One region of the Rossellomorea sp. DUT-2 genome, then DNA from elsewhere that is predicted to be linked to it. Evidence: riboswitches for the same ligand, from Rfam matches in the RefSeq annotation. Region 1 holds a riboswitch; each other region holds the start of a gene.
The links. Region 1 has a riboswitch for cyclic di-GMP ahead of ACOSV2_RS16125 (hypothetical protein). Riboswitches for the same ligand answer to the same signal wherever they lie in the genome.
Positions count from the first base shown of each region.

Region 2: linked by a shared signal. The riboswitch ahead of ACOSV2_RS18965 (anti-repressor SinI family protein) and the one ahead of ACOSV2_RS16125 (hypothetical protein) in region 1 are both predicted to bind cyclic di-GMP.
Region 3: linked by a shared signal. The riboswitch ahead of ACOSV2_RS20450 (methyl-accepting chemotaxis protein) and the one ahead of ACOSV2_RS16125 (hypothetical protein) in region 1 are both predicted to bind cyclic di-GMP.

Region 1 covers NZ_JBQPEO010000004.1:163,844-168,096, reverse strand. Annotated here, with positions in the region: gene ACOSV2_RS16135 (cytochrome c biogenesis CcdA family protein) at 1-483, opposite strand, end outside; gene ACOSV2_RS16130 (class I SAM-dependent methyltransferase) at 574-1,143, opposite strand; gene ACOSV2_RS16125 (hypothetical protein) at 1,404-1,685, opposite strand; cyclic di-GMP riboswitch class I at 1,769-1,859, opposite strand; gene ACOSV2_RS16120 (murein hydrolase activator EnvC family protein) at 2,039-3,400, opposite strand; gene ftsX (permease-like cell division protein FtsX) at 3,440-4,253, opposite strand, start outside.
Region 2 covers NZ_JBQPEO010000005.1:224,993-229,245, reverse strand. Annotated here, with positions in the region: gene ACOSV2_RS18985 (hypothetical protein) at 1-83, opposite strand, end outside; gene ACOSV2_RS18980 (single-stranded DNA-binding protein) at 108-485, opposite strand; gene ACOSV2_RS18975 (YwpF-like family protein) at 753-1,193, shown strand; gene ACOSV2_RS18970 (helix-turn-helix domain-containing protein) at 1,289-1,609, shown strand; gene ACOSV2_RS18965 (anti-repressor SinI family protein) at 1,644-1,781, opposite strand; cyclic di-GMP riboswitch class I at 1,815-1,971, opposite strand; gene ACOSV2_RS18960 (hypothetical protein) at 2,375-3,076, opposite strand; gene ACOSV2_RS18955 (helix-turn-helix domain-containing protein) at 3,307-3,633, shown strand; gene ACOSV2_RS18950 (class D sortase) at 3,626-4,234, shown strand.
Region 3 covers NZ_JBQPEO010000006.1:177,978-182,230, forward strand. Annotated here, with positions in the region: gene ACOSV2_RS20430 (hypothetical protein) at 1-71, shown strand, start outside; gene ACOSV2_RS20435 (GIY-YIG nuclease family protein) at 144-494, opposite strand; gene ACOSV2_RS20440 (DUF2087 domain-containing protein) at 517-1,263, opposite strand; gene ACOSV2_RS20445 (GNAT family N-acetyltransferase) at 1,525-2,103, shown strand; cyclic di-GMP riboswitch class II at 2,255-2,339, shown strand; gene ACOSV2_RS20450 (methyl-accepting chemotaxis protein) at 2,454-3,284, shown strand; gene ACOSV2_RS20455 (spore germination protein) at 3,930-4,253, shown strand, end outside.

The DNA of each region.
Region 1 (4,253 bases):
AGTCAATGTACTGCTGGCACTTGCTAATAAAAGAATGGAAGAAAGGGTTAATCCAACACATGGTGACCATCCGCTGGCAAAGGCCATGCCCAGCAGGATAGAACCCACAGCTGTCCCTTTTTTCCTTGTTTCAAACTTTCTCGTATCTTTCATTAAGAAAGAAAAGCTAAGCCAGCCCATCATCTGTAAACCAAATACAATAATCAAAATCCCTGCAATCTGTTCAATGTAAATCCGATATTCTGAGAAAACCTCTCCAAGAAAGCTGGCAGAGGCCCCCATTAGAGTGAAGATGAGGGAAAATCCTGCAATAAAACCAAATGACCTAAGTAAGACCACCGATCTTTCCACCTGCATTTGTCCTTCTCTTGCCTGTCCACCTGTTAAATGACTTACGTAAGCCGGGAGAAGCGGAAACACACAAGGTGAAAAAAAGGATAGTGCCCCGGCGGCTAATGCAAACCAAATCGATACTTCCGTCATACTGTTCACTCCTTTACATGAACAGTATGAACAGGAAATGTTAATGTTTGATTAAGATAGCTATCTTTATTTCCTATATATCGATGTTCCCTACCCTTTTTTCACGACAATATAATAAACCGATGGATGCAAGTGACCTACTGTTGTGTGGAACCCGGATGATTTGAGCTGTCGATCGAGTTCCCCGGAAGAAATCCGATGATCTATTGGTGGTCCCATTTCTGATTCTACCTTTTCCCAATCCAGGATCAGCCAAATTCCATCTTTCTTCAGCATATCGTGTAGATCCTGAAATACTTTGATCAGATCTGGAACTTCGTGCAAGACAAAGGCGGATACGATTTTATCCAAGGTACCTTTGTTGAAGCTGAGGTATTCCAGGGATGATTTCACATACACGATATTGGCTACATTTTCTTCGTTTGCTCGATGTTTCAGGTATTCCAGCATTTCCTGCTGCAGATCTACTGCCTGGACCTTTGTTTCAACCGTTTTGGCAATGGGAAGAGTCAGATAGCCATTTCCACACCCTAAGTCGGCAACGATATCGTCTTTATCAAGGTTGAGAAGTTCGAGTACTTTGACCACTGGTACGAGCTCCTGACGTTTTGGATCGAGGAGCTTTGACGCTTTATGATGTTCGAATAAATCTCCTGTCATTTGGTTTCCTCCGTTCGGCAAATATACCCCGTTATGTATTAGTATCTTAAATTCTACATATACAAGCAAGTTATTTACTCATAGTGTATCCTATATGAGAATTATTACAGATTTACGGAAAGAGTGTGTGTCTAATCATTGAAATATGCACGAACTACTTCCATATGAGATGACGGTATATTAGAAACAAGGGCTTGAAGAGCAATTACTGCCTGTTACATAAATAAAACCGAATGCCGGATTGGATCCGCATTCGGTTTTTATGCTGCTTTTAATCCTTCTAAAATAAGCATAAAGTATGTAACTGTATTTCCACCACGGCGATGGATGATTTCAATGTCGTTTAGTATCCTCTTAACCTCTTCTGCGCCGAGATTTTCAATAATCATCTCGGTGATTTCTTCTGCTGAATATTCACCAACATAGGTATACTTTAATGCAGTACGATTCCTTCTACAAAAACTTCTTAATTGCCTTTTTAATTCAGTCGATTCCAACATCATCATCCTTACTACAGATTCAAATCCTACTATACTGGACATATAGATAAAAAAATCCCACCAAAAAGGCAGGCAAAATGATACTAATAAAACGTCCTAATTAGTATTCATTGTAATCCATTGTTTTCGGTAACCCGGCGATCATTATTTTAAAATAAAAATGGAAGACCCGTGGTTTTGCGTCCTAATCTTTCAATTAGTTTGCCTTTTCGAAGGACTATACAAATCATTAGTTATAATATTTAGGTAATATAGTTGTCATTATACTAGAAGAAAAAGGATATGAAAACAGTCATGAGAATAATATTCCATTCCATTTCCTTACATCTTTATGTAATACAAACCAAATGAAGTATATCTATAAAAGAAACCCCGCCATGAGCGGGGTTTTCTAATTAAAAGTTAATATATTGACGTGGGTTTACAGCATTGGATTTCGATGCATTCCAAGAACCTGCGTGAAGCTCAAAGTGTAAATGCTGACCGAAAGAGTATCCTGTGTTACCCATGTAACCGATTCTGTCACCTTTGTTCACTGCTTGTCCAGAGCTAACTGATGAAGAAGCCATGTGGGCATAAACCGTCGTGAACGTTTGACCATTAATTGAGTGAGTGATGTATACTACGTTACCATAGCTTGAGCTGTACTGACTCTTGATGACATATCCATCAGCTGCTGCTGAGATCGGAACACTTCCTCTTGCCGCGATATCTGTACCATAATGGTAACGTTGTTTACCGTTCAATGTGTCCCAGCCAAAATTAGTTGTAATCGTTCCATAAGCTGGAGCTGTCCAGGCACCGGCACTTACTGGTGCACTTGGAGCTGATGGAGCAGGTGCTGCAGAAGAAGAACCACCACCGCTATTGCTGCTCGCAGTTGCTTGTTGTTGTTCTGCTGCACGTTTTGCCGCTTCAGCTTCCGCTTGACGCTTGCGTTCGATTTCACGCTGGCGTGCAAGTTCTGCTAGACGTGCTTGTTCAGCCTGGATTTCACCTTCAAGCTGGTGTTCCATTTTAGAAAGCTCATCCGATTCTTTTTGAAGATCTTTCTTTTCCACTTCCAAAGAAGCCTGCTGCGCTTCTAGCTGCTTGAATAAATCCGCTTTTTTAGCTTTTTGACTATCAAGATCTTTTTTCAAAGACTCCAGACTTGCTTTAGTAGATTCTAATTCTGCAAGCTTGCCTTCTACTTCTTCTTGTTTCTTTTCTAATTCAGCCTGATCACGTTTTTGTTCGTCCATGATCTTCTTATCTGCACTTACAATTGTATTAACTGCTGTTACACGGTTGATGAAGTCACCGAAGCTGTCCGCACCAAGTAGTACATCAAGATAATTTGCAGAGCCGCCTTTTTCCTGGATGGCGCGGGCACGTTCTTTTAATAGTTCGTTACGTTCTTCTATCTTTTGCTTTAGAACTTCAATTTCTTCTTTAAGTTTATTGATTTCTGCTGTTGTTTCGTCAATCTCTTTTGTTTTCTCAGTAATCTTTGTTTCAGTATCTTTTAATTTTGTACTAATTTCTGCAATTTGTGATTGGATTTCTTGTTGTTTATTGATGTTTTGGTTAATCTCTGATTTTTTCTCATCGATCTTTCCATTGATTTCCTCTTTTTTAGAAGAAATGTCTTCTTGTTGCTTTTGTAATTCCTCCACAGAATGGGAATGAGCGTTAGCTGTTGTCCCTAACGTTGGTAGACTCCCGATTGTTAATGCTGCTGCAATTGATAATGATATGAAATACTTCTTGTTCAAGCGGCATGCTCCTTTCAGCTTCTATCAACCTATCAAATTTTACACTTTTAAGAATTTACGTACAGACATAAAGCTTCCCCAAGCGCCAATCAGGCAACCCATTAATAGAATCAATCCGTTTACTTGATAGATAAAGGGGGTAAAATCTAATATCTGAATAAAATGGTTTTGTAGTTTTGGTTTAATAAATTCATAAGCATAGTAGTAACCTGTTGTGACAAGAGCGATCGGGATAATAGAACCTAAAATTCCAAGCCATAACCCTTCTAGAATGAATGGCCAGCGTACAAACCAGTTGGTTGCACCCACGAGTTTCATTATCTCGATTTCCCTTCTTCTGGCGACAATGGTGATTTTAATTGTATTTGAGATGAGGAACATGGCGGTAAACAATAGACCGATGATTAACACTAATCCAACGTTTCGACTCATTTCCAATACATTAAACAATCTTTCAATCTTCGCTTCACCATAAAGTGCTTCGTTCACACCTTCATACTTGCTGACTTCAGCAGCGATTTTCCCAGTTTCACGGGGATTTTCCGCTTTTACGATAAATACATCGTATAATGGATTATCCTGTTCGAATAATCGGAAATCGTCTCCTAAATCCTTTACAAGATTTTGAAGTTCTTCTTCCTTAGAAGAATACTCTACGGATTCCACTCCACTTATTTGGTTAATCTTCTTATCTATTTTTTCTACTTGAGCTTTTTCAGTACCGATCTCAAGTAGTACGCGTACTTCAACGTCTTTCTCAATATCGGTTGCAACCTTGTTCATGTTTAGCATAAGTACCATAAATACACCAACAAGTAGCAGGGTTACAGTAACGGCACTCACGGATGCGAAT
Region 2 (4,253 bases), on a different contig from region 1:
GCTCTTGCTACTTTTTTAATGAGGTCTTCTGTTAACTTTTCCATTCTGTCGATTCTTTGTTCAAGATCTTGCAGTGTGGCCACAACTCCATCTCCCTTAATAAAATATTAAAACGGTAATTCGATTGGCTCTTTCTTGCCCGGCTCGGGGGCTTCCGCGGTTTCCCGCCTGCTGTCCATAAATCGGACATTTTCCGCGACGACTTCGGTTACATACGTACGTTTTCCTTGATCATTATCATAATAGCGTGTTTGGATGCGACCGGTCACTCCAACGACAGATCCCTTTCGGCAATATTTCTCCATATTGTCTGCTGCCCGGTTCCATATGGTGCAGAGTACAAAATCTGTATCAACTTGGCCTTTTTGATTTTTGTAGTTACGATTCACAGCTATCGTAACGTTAAGTATCGATTTCCCTTCCAATGTTTTTCTAGCTTCAGGATCTTTGGTCAGCCTTCCAACGAGGGTCACTTGGTTGATCAATTGTATTCTTTCCTCCTTTCTCTTAAGCTGTTTTCATCTTACAATCTTCTGTCACATCTTGTAAAATCGTGAATTTCCGAAATTCGAGGCAAAAATGGCTTGAATTTCGGAAATTCGCCTAGGGAGATTTGGCGTATTTTACTCAAAATCGGTGTCGAAATTATAAAATTGCATCTTTCGTCCTTTTTTTCATTAAGGAATTTGTTAGGGAAACAATTCCTACTATGATATAATTTTATAAAACCTTTAAATGGGAGATGTTCGTTCATGAAAACCTTTAAAGTTATTTCACTGCAAGTAGTGGAGAACGATGAACTGCGTGACTTTGAGATAGTGGACGGTCTGATTATCAATAAAGAAGATGGACAGAGTACGTGGCTTGTCGAAACGTACTTGTCGAATGAATATATTGAGTTCTTTCAAGAGGCTCAGCAACATAAGGGTGATTTGGAAATCCAGGTCGTGATTTCCAATAAAGCCAATGATCCTGCTGCTTTCATGACTTCTATCCGTTGTATTAAAGAGATGGATGAGCATATCAGTATTATGTTTGAGGGGAAATTGAAGAAACAGAGGAATGAATATGCAGAATTACTCCTTGATGACTTAGTGCAAAAAGGATATTCGGGGGAAGAATTAATCCGGGAGTTCCGTGAGAAAATGGTATCGAAGCCAAGAATTCCGGCAACGGCAAAACCTAGCGTTTAATTATGCGAAATTATATAATACCCATAAGATTGATTATGATATAATTGTATTAATATTGGGGCTTCATATATGAAGTTTTTAGGTAGGTGTTCCCTGTGATTGGAGAAAGAGTAAAGAAATACAGACAAGAAAAACGCATGTCCATGACAGAGCTTGCTGATAAAGCCGGTGTGGCAAAGTCATATTTGAGTTCAATAGAGCGTAACCTTCAACAAAACCCTTCCATTCAATTTCTTGAAAAAGTTTCAGCTGCATTAGGGATTCCGATGGATGCTCTTTTACATGATCAACCAGATGACCAAAATATCGATCATGAGTGGCTTAAGATTGCAGAAGAAGCCATGGATTCCGGAATTACCAAGGAGCAGTTCAGGGAGTTCATTGAATTTAATAAGTGGAAATTAGGCAATAAATAAAGTCTTGCGAGGGAATCGCAAGACTTTATTTATATTAAATCACTTTGTATTCGGTTTTCAATTCCTGGGGCTGGTTTTGAAGAAATTCTCTAATTTCTGATTTAGAAATTCCGGCGTCTAAGGCTTGTTTAATTAGTTCCATCCATTCAAGATCAAGTTCACGATTTGTCAATATAAATACCCTCCCAAAATACATATATGTATTCCAGGCAATCCAGCCATCGTAGTTTTCAAATAACCACACCTTCTTCATCTGTTTTCTGTTGATTATATTCAAGATGATTATGAAGATATGCCTATTTTCCCACCTTAGATCTGTGACTTTGCGTCCTTATTTTTCAATAAGTTTGCCTTTATCTGACTCTTCCCTTCGAACTAATTCGATTATACTAATAAACTTTCCGAGCGTTTGTTGTTTTTTGTCTATTCTGTCAATTTATTTTACACTTTTTTCCTACAATTTGAACTATAATCTGACATACACAAAAAAATTACTATCTTCCGATGAACAAATCGTGTAAGCATATGAGGAGGTTTGTCGAAAAGCTACGTTTTCATGGTGTTTTTATATGTCTCTAGCTTCCTTCTAAGAGGAATGACTTTTTTATTAATGTTTTGGTAATTACTAGGATGATAGAATGTCTGGTTGGATAAGTCAAATCCGCAAGTGGGGCAGATCCATTTACCCGTTTCAGTGCTACTATAGGATGGTCTTGTACATCGCCTACATATCTTTTTGTACATGAGGTCACCTCTACTATCAGATTATGTTTCTTTTTTCTTTGATAAACGTCTATTTGCATATATGAGTGTCAATCCCGTTGTAGTTAATATAAAACCTACCGCTAATAGCAGGTAAAGGTTGGTTGCAGTGTTAGGTAGTTTTGGGCCTTGTGAGGCTATTGGTGAAGATTGGGTTTCATTTGTACCCGGGTTCACCGGGGTCGGCTTAACATTACTGTCTGGATGCTTTACCGGATCATTAGAATCCTCGGGAGGTGTAGTGGTTGTATTTGCGGCTGCTACAATCACGATTTCAAAATATGCTGATGTTTTCTGAAACTCATTCCCTAATGCATATGGCATTTCAACCTGGAAATATAGACTGTCAGTTGCGCTTTTTTTTAATTGCTTTGGTTTAAACCCATTGAAATTCTTTAATTTATCATCAAAGATTAAATTGGATTTGCTCCCTTCGTACACCTTCAACTCCAATTCGTTAAATAGTTTCCTGTCAGATTGTTTATTATTAACGCGAATGGTGTAGTTAAAATCTTTATCCCCGCCATTACTAACCCTCAATTCCCTCTCTGCCCAATCACCCGGCTTCATATTTGAAATGTTAAATAAGAACTTTTCGTTAGGTATTAATATGATATCTACTTCATTTGCATACGTTTTATGATTCATTATTCCAGAGATAAAAAATAGGATTAATAACATTACGACAATTCTATTACGATTCATCTTTTTCATCTCCTAGAACCAGCGAATTTGTTCTTTTTAAAGAACACCTTAACTCATTATAAGATCTCACTTATGAAATGAAAATCTTCAAAATCATTGAAATAACCGTCAAACCTAGTAGATATCGAAACTATCCTCTTTATTCCTTTAGAATTCACTTTATTTCGTACTTTATAATATAATGATTGTTCTATATAATGAATAAAATGAATTGTGAAGGAGTTATCGACATGGTAGGTGATAAGATTAAAGATCTTCGTGAACAAAAAGGGTTAACGATAAACGAGCTTGCTCATCATTCAAATGTGTCTAAATCATATATAAGTTCTATTGAAAGAGGTATTCAAAAGAATCCTTCCATTAAGATTCTTAAAAAAATCGCTCTTACTTTAGATACTTCTTTAGAAAATATTCTTTCGACAGATATGAGTAAGATCTATTTAGATGAGGAGTGGGTTGAACCACTGGAGAAAGCCATTCACCAGGGCTTAACGAAAGAGGAATTTCACGATTTTCTTTCTTTTTTTCAGTATAAAAGGAGGAAACATCATGAGTAGGAAGCTTTTTCTGATTTTTGGGATACTTATTTTATCTTGCGGGCTCTCTTTTGTCATATATTCACTCCTTCAGATGAAAAGTAACGATGAAGCGGAAAATGAAGCTCTGGAGAAAGCAAAAGCAAGTATTATGGAAAATTCTTCAGTACATAAGAGTTCAGAACCAATCACTTCCTCTAAAACTTCAATTAATTACCACTTTGAGAAAGGGGATGTCATTGGGGTTTTACATATTCCAAGACTGGAAAGGGATGTAGCAATCATTGAAGGAACCGATGGGGAGGAACTAAAGAAAGGGGTAGGGCATTATTCATCCACGTCACTACCGGAACAGAAGGATCAAATATTTTTGGCCGGGCACAGGGATACGGTTTTTAGAAATATTGGTGAACTCGAGCACGGAGATATACTTTCCATAGTTATGCCAACGGGAACTTTCTCCTATGAAATTTTCAAGACTTATATTGTAGATGAAAGTGACACGTCGGTTATTCGGGCAACCCGTCCCAAGGAAATTCTGACTCTTTCTACTTGCTATCCTTTCACCCTTATTGGTGATTCGTCCGAACGATATATTATTGAGGCTATAAGAATTCACTAAAAAGTTAACCTCTGGTGAA
Region 3 (4,253 bases), on a different contig from region 1:
ACGGTGAGTGGAAAAGTTTTAATGGTCCTAAGGAGGAGTTAATGATTAAGTATAATTTGAATGTTCAATAAAAATAAACCAACAAAAGACATGAACAAAAACGCTCAGAGATCATCCTGAGCGTTTTTGTGTGATCATCGTACCTACTTCTGATTATACCCCCGTTCTCCATACGGCTGCAGTTTCTCCAACCACTTTTCTTCCAACTCATCCAGAGCTTCTTTTTCAGTCACAAATGGATCATCATTCTTTTTCAGTTTTTCCAATAGCTCGAATGTAAATGCGTCTTTCCCGTACTGGATCCATTCGGTTTGTAACCCTTTGCTGGTGGTGAATCCATTGTTTTCAAGCATGAACTTGATCCCGTTCAGGGTCTTCAAGTTTTTCGTGCTTCCGATATAGATTTTATTGTTTTGCTGATTTAAGATTTGAAAGACACCTGCTTCAACCGGTGTTTCTTTATACTGTTGTTTTAACTCTCTTTTACGATCCATGATTAGACCTCCTGTTAGTTCTTTACTTCTTTAACCAGTACTTGCTCCCGTCGGATTTACGGTCTATAAACCCATATTCAATGAGATATCTTCTGATAAGCACATAATCGTCATAAATGTCTTTTAATACATGATTTAATTCTTTTTCATCGTACATATCGTCTTTCTTCAACTGTTTCGAAATCTCACGAAGAATGACCAGCCTTTGCTTTTCCTTTGGGGGGAATTTCGTCAATGCCCCGTCAGAGAAGTACTTACTTACGATTTGCTCCTGTTCGGTCTGTGTAATATTGTACCGTTCGTCCACCATGGTGGCTGTTTTATGAACAGGTACAAACGTCGGGGCATTTTCGTCTTTTTCTTTCAGCAATTCCATCATGGTCAGGAAGGTCTTGGCTTGACGCTCCTTCTCTTTTAAAGCAAACCGGTGATGCCGGATAGTGGACGCACTTCCGATATCCAGTTCTTCTTTGATTTCTTTATCATTTTTCCCTTGATAAAAGAGGGTCAATAAACGTTTTTGGTGATCGGTCAGACCCGTGAGCTTTTTATCCATTCCAATTAAATAATCGAATACGGACAGGTGCGTACGTTCAATGTGAACACCCATATATTTTTCAGCGAGGTAAAATTTATCTTCGTAAGGATAGACCATGCCTTTTTCAAGGATCTCTCCGCACATAAGACAAATAAAGGAATCTTCTTCTTCGATAAAACCTCTTTTCATTTCTTCCAAAGAGGCACTCCAAAACAAGTTGGAAAGCTCCATTCCTTAACACATCCTATTCTTTTATCTTTTGCGCAATTTTTATATAAACGAAATTTAAATATGTTTGTTATTTTATAAACATAATATAAAATTGTTTGTTTTTTGTCAAATAGAATGTTAAAGACCAACCATTGATCACAGTCTCCAAATAGATCAATCAGCAGATTACCTAAAAGCGTAGACCAGATGCAAAGGGCGTGGTATCTTCAGATTATCAAGGTATGTAAATCTCTAAATTGAATGGAACGGAGACAGAAATAGATGAACAACGTGACGAACATTAAATGTGAAAACATAACAGATGATATCATTCAGGAATACCAACAAAAGGGCTATGAGTTGGTATTCCAAGAATATGTGATGGAACACTCCTTAACGGACATCCCTAAAATCGAAACACCATTTCCATTTATTTTCAAAAGTTGGTCAGCGTCATTGAAAGAGCGATTTTATGAAGTTTACGAGGCTTCATTCAAGGACCGTCCCGGTTTTCCAGGGTGGCCCGGGGAGAAGTGGGTGGAGTGGATATCGTCCGGTTCTGATTTTCTACCGGAACGGTCCTATATCGTAACTGTCAATGACCAGGCGGTAGGTTTCATTGCAACCGATCATGAGACTGATACAATCGGGTATATCATTCAAGTGGGTGTGATTAAGGAGTGGCGGGGAAAAGGGATCGCTGCTGTATTGACTTGTAAATGCTTAGAAGACCTCCGACAAGATGGTATGAAATCCGTCGTCCTCCACGTGAATCAAAACAATCCCGGAGCCATAAAGCTTTATGAACGTATAGGATTCAAGACTGTCCGGAAAAGAGGCACGTTTGGAATGACATCTTAGAGTGTCTGTGCAAACCGGGACGGTTCTTACTCTACTTTTCGGGAATCTAGTATAGACGGAACCGTCCCCACTGTATCCATAATTACCAATATCTATTTCTTCACCTATTTGTAGTCTAAATATTTTTTTGAATGTGTCGATATATTAAATATATTAATTTAGATGCGATGAATGGTTATCTGTATGTGGGCGCTTGGATAATCGGGGAGCAACTAGCGCAACCGGCTAATTGAACTTTACTGTTTGATTAGCTTTTTTTATTATAGAACGTTACTTTCTATGCCCAGAAACCTAAAGATGAATGAATAATGGAGTACATAAGCAAATGTTCAAAAGAAGGGGATACGTATATGAACCAATTAACTAGTAAGGCAAGCACCCAAGTTTTAGATATAAAGGATGTTCTATTAGCTCTTGAAACAAATTTGGCTATGATAGAGTTCTCCTTAGACAGGAAGGTAATTTGGGTAAATAATAACTTCGCCGATGCAATGAATTACCGGGTACAGGAAATGCAAGGGATGGATCACAAACAGTTCTGCACGATGGAATATAGCCAAAGCAAAGAATATACAGTGTTGTGGGACAACCTCCGGAAAGGGAAAAAATCTCAAGAAAAAATTGAAAGAGTTGATAAACAGGGAAACAAACTTTGGCTGGAAGCAACATATATTCCTATTTTAGATGAAAAGGGTTCTGTCCATGCAGTCCTGAAAATTGCCACAGACATTACAAAAAGGGAAAATACAACGATAGAGATCATTTCCCAATTAAAGAGCATGCCGAATAATCTAGTTAACTCAGTTATGGACAATTCTAATGAAAAAGTTGAAGCATTAGAGTCTTTAAAAGAACAAATTAAATTAATTGATGAAACGTCGAAATCGATAAAAAATATTTCTTCTCAAACAAACTTGCTTTCTTTAAATGCGGCGATTGAAGCAGCCAGAGCGGGTGAACACGGGAGAGGGTTCAATGTAGTAGCCCAGGAAGTGAGGAAGCTCTCTGTGAATGCTAATAATGCCATTAAAGAGGTTAATGCTAACATTGAAAATATTACAAATGAACTAATAAAAGTTAATCAAATTTCAGAAGACTTACAAAGAATTGTTACAGAATCTAAAAATGAAATTGATCAAACCATTAACAAGTTAGAAAAACTTACTACAAATAAAGAGTAAGTGTAGGTAATGGGTTCTGTGTTACATATTAGGAGAATATAAAGAGCGTGTTCCGAACCACTATGGTTAAATAGGCTCTTTAAATGCAACTCATGCAAACCGGGGACGGTCGTAAGGGAAAGGTTAAGACGGAACCGTCCCCACTCTGTCTATGTATCGAAACAGAGATAGACTTGTGAATATCGTCATTGTATTGCTCTTTTGTATCCTTATCTTTCATATCATCCGAATCATCCTTCACGTTAAGGTTTACTTCGTGTATAGCATGAGGTTGGGATATTTTTTATTTATTGAACTAATCATTTTCCTTATTTTATTTCTTTTTTCAAAAGGTGAATGTCTTTCTCAATGGGATTATTCATAACGAAAAGAATACTTTAAATAGCATGCAAAAAAGCACAGAGTTTATCTAACTATGTGCTTCTCTTTCTTATAGAGATTGTTACCCTATTCTCATTTTATTCTTTAACTTTTATGGAGGATAAAGGATGCTAAAAATAGCAATGTGAATGTGCCTAAAAGAAAATATAGAAAATATAAAGAATACCTTTCACGATACTTCTGACCTTATCGTAAGAAATATATAGCCTTCTGGCTGCGAAGGTTCCCTTGAAATGAATATTGTCTATTTGGACGGAATTATCGATGCAGATGTTATTCAGGATTTTGTGGTCAAGCTTATTAGAACCATTCGAGACTGAAGGTTTTAATGAATCACTCATCGATCAAATCATTGAAAGAATAGTTGAATCGGCAGATGTGAAAACGACAACTCAGTATCAAGAATTGACCGATGCCATCGTACAAGGAAGCACTGTCTTATTAATTGACGGGTTTCGAGAAGGCATCATTATACCATCTCCCAAGTGGGCAGAAAGAAGCGTCGAAGCGTCAATCGGAGAACGTTCGGTAAGAGGTACGCAAATTGGATTAACAGAAAAGATGAAAACAAATATCAATCTGTTAAGA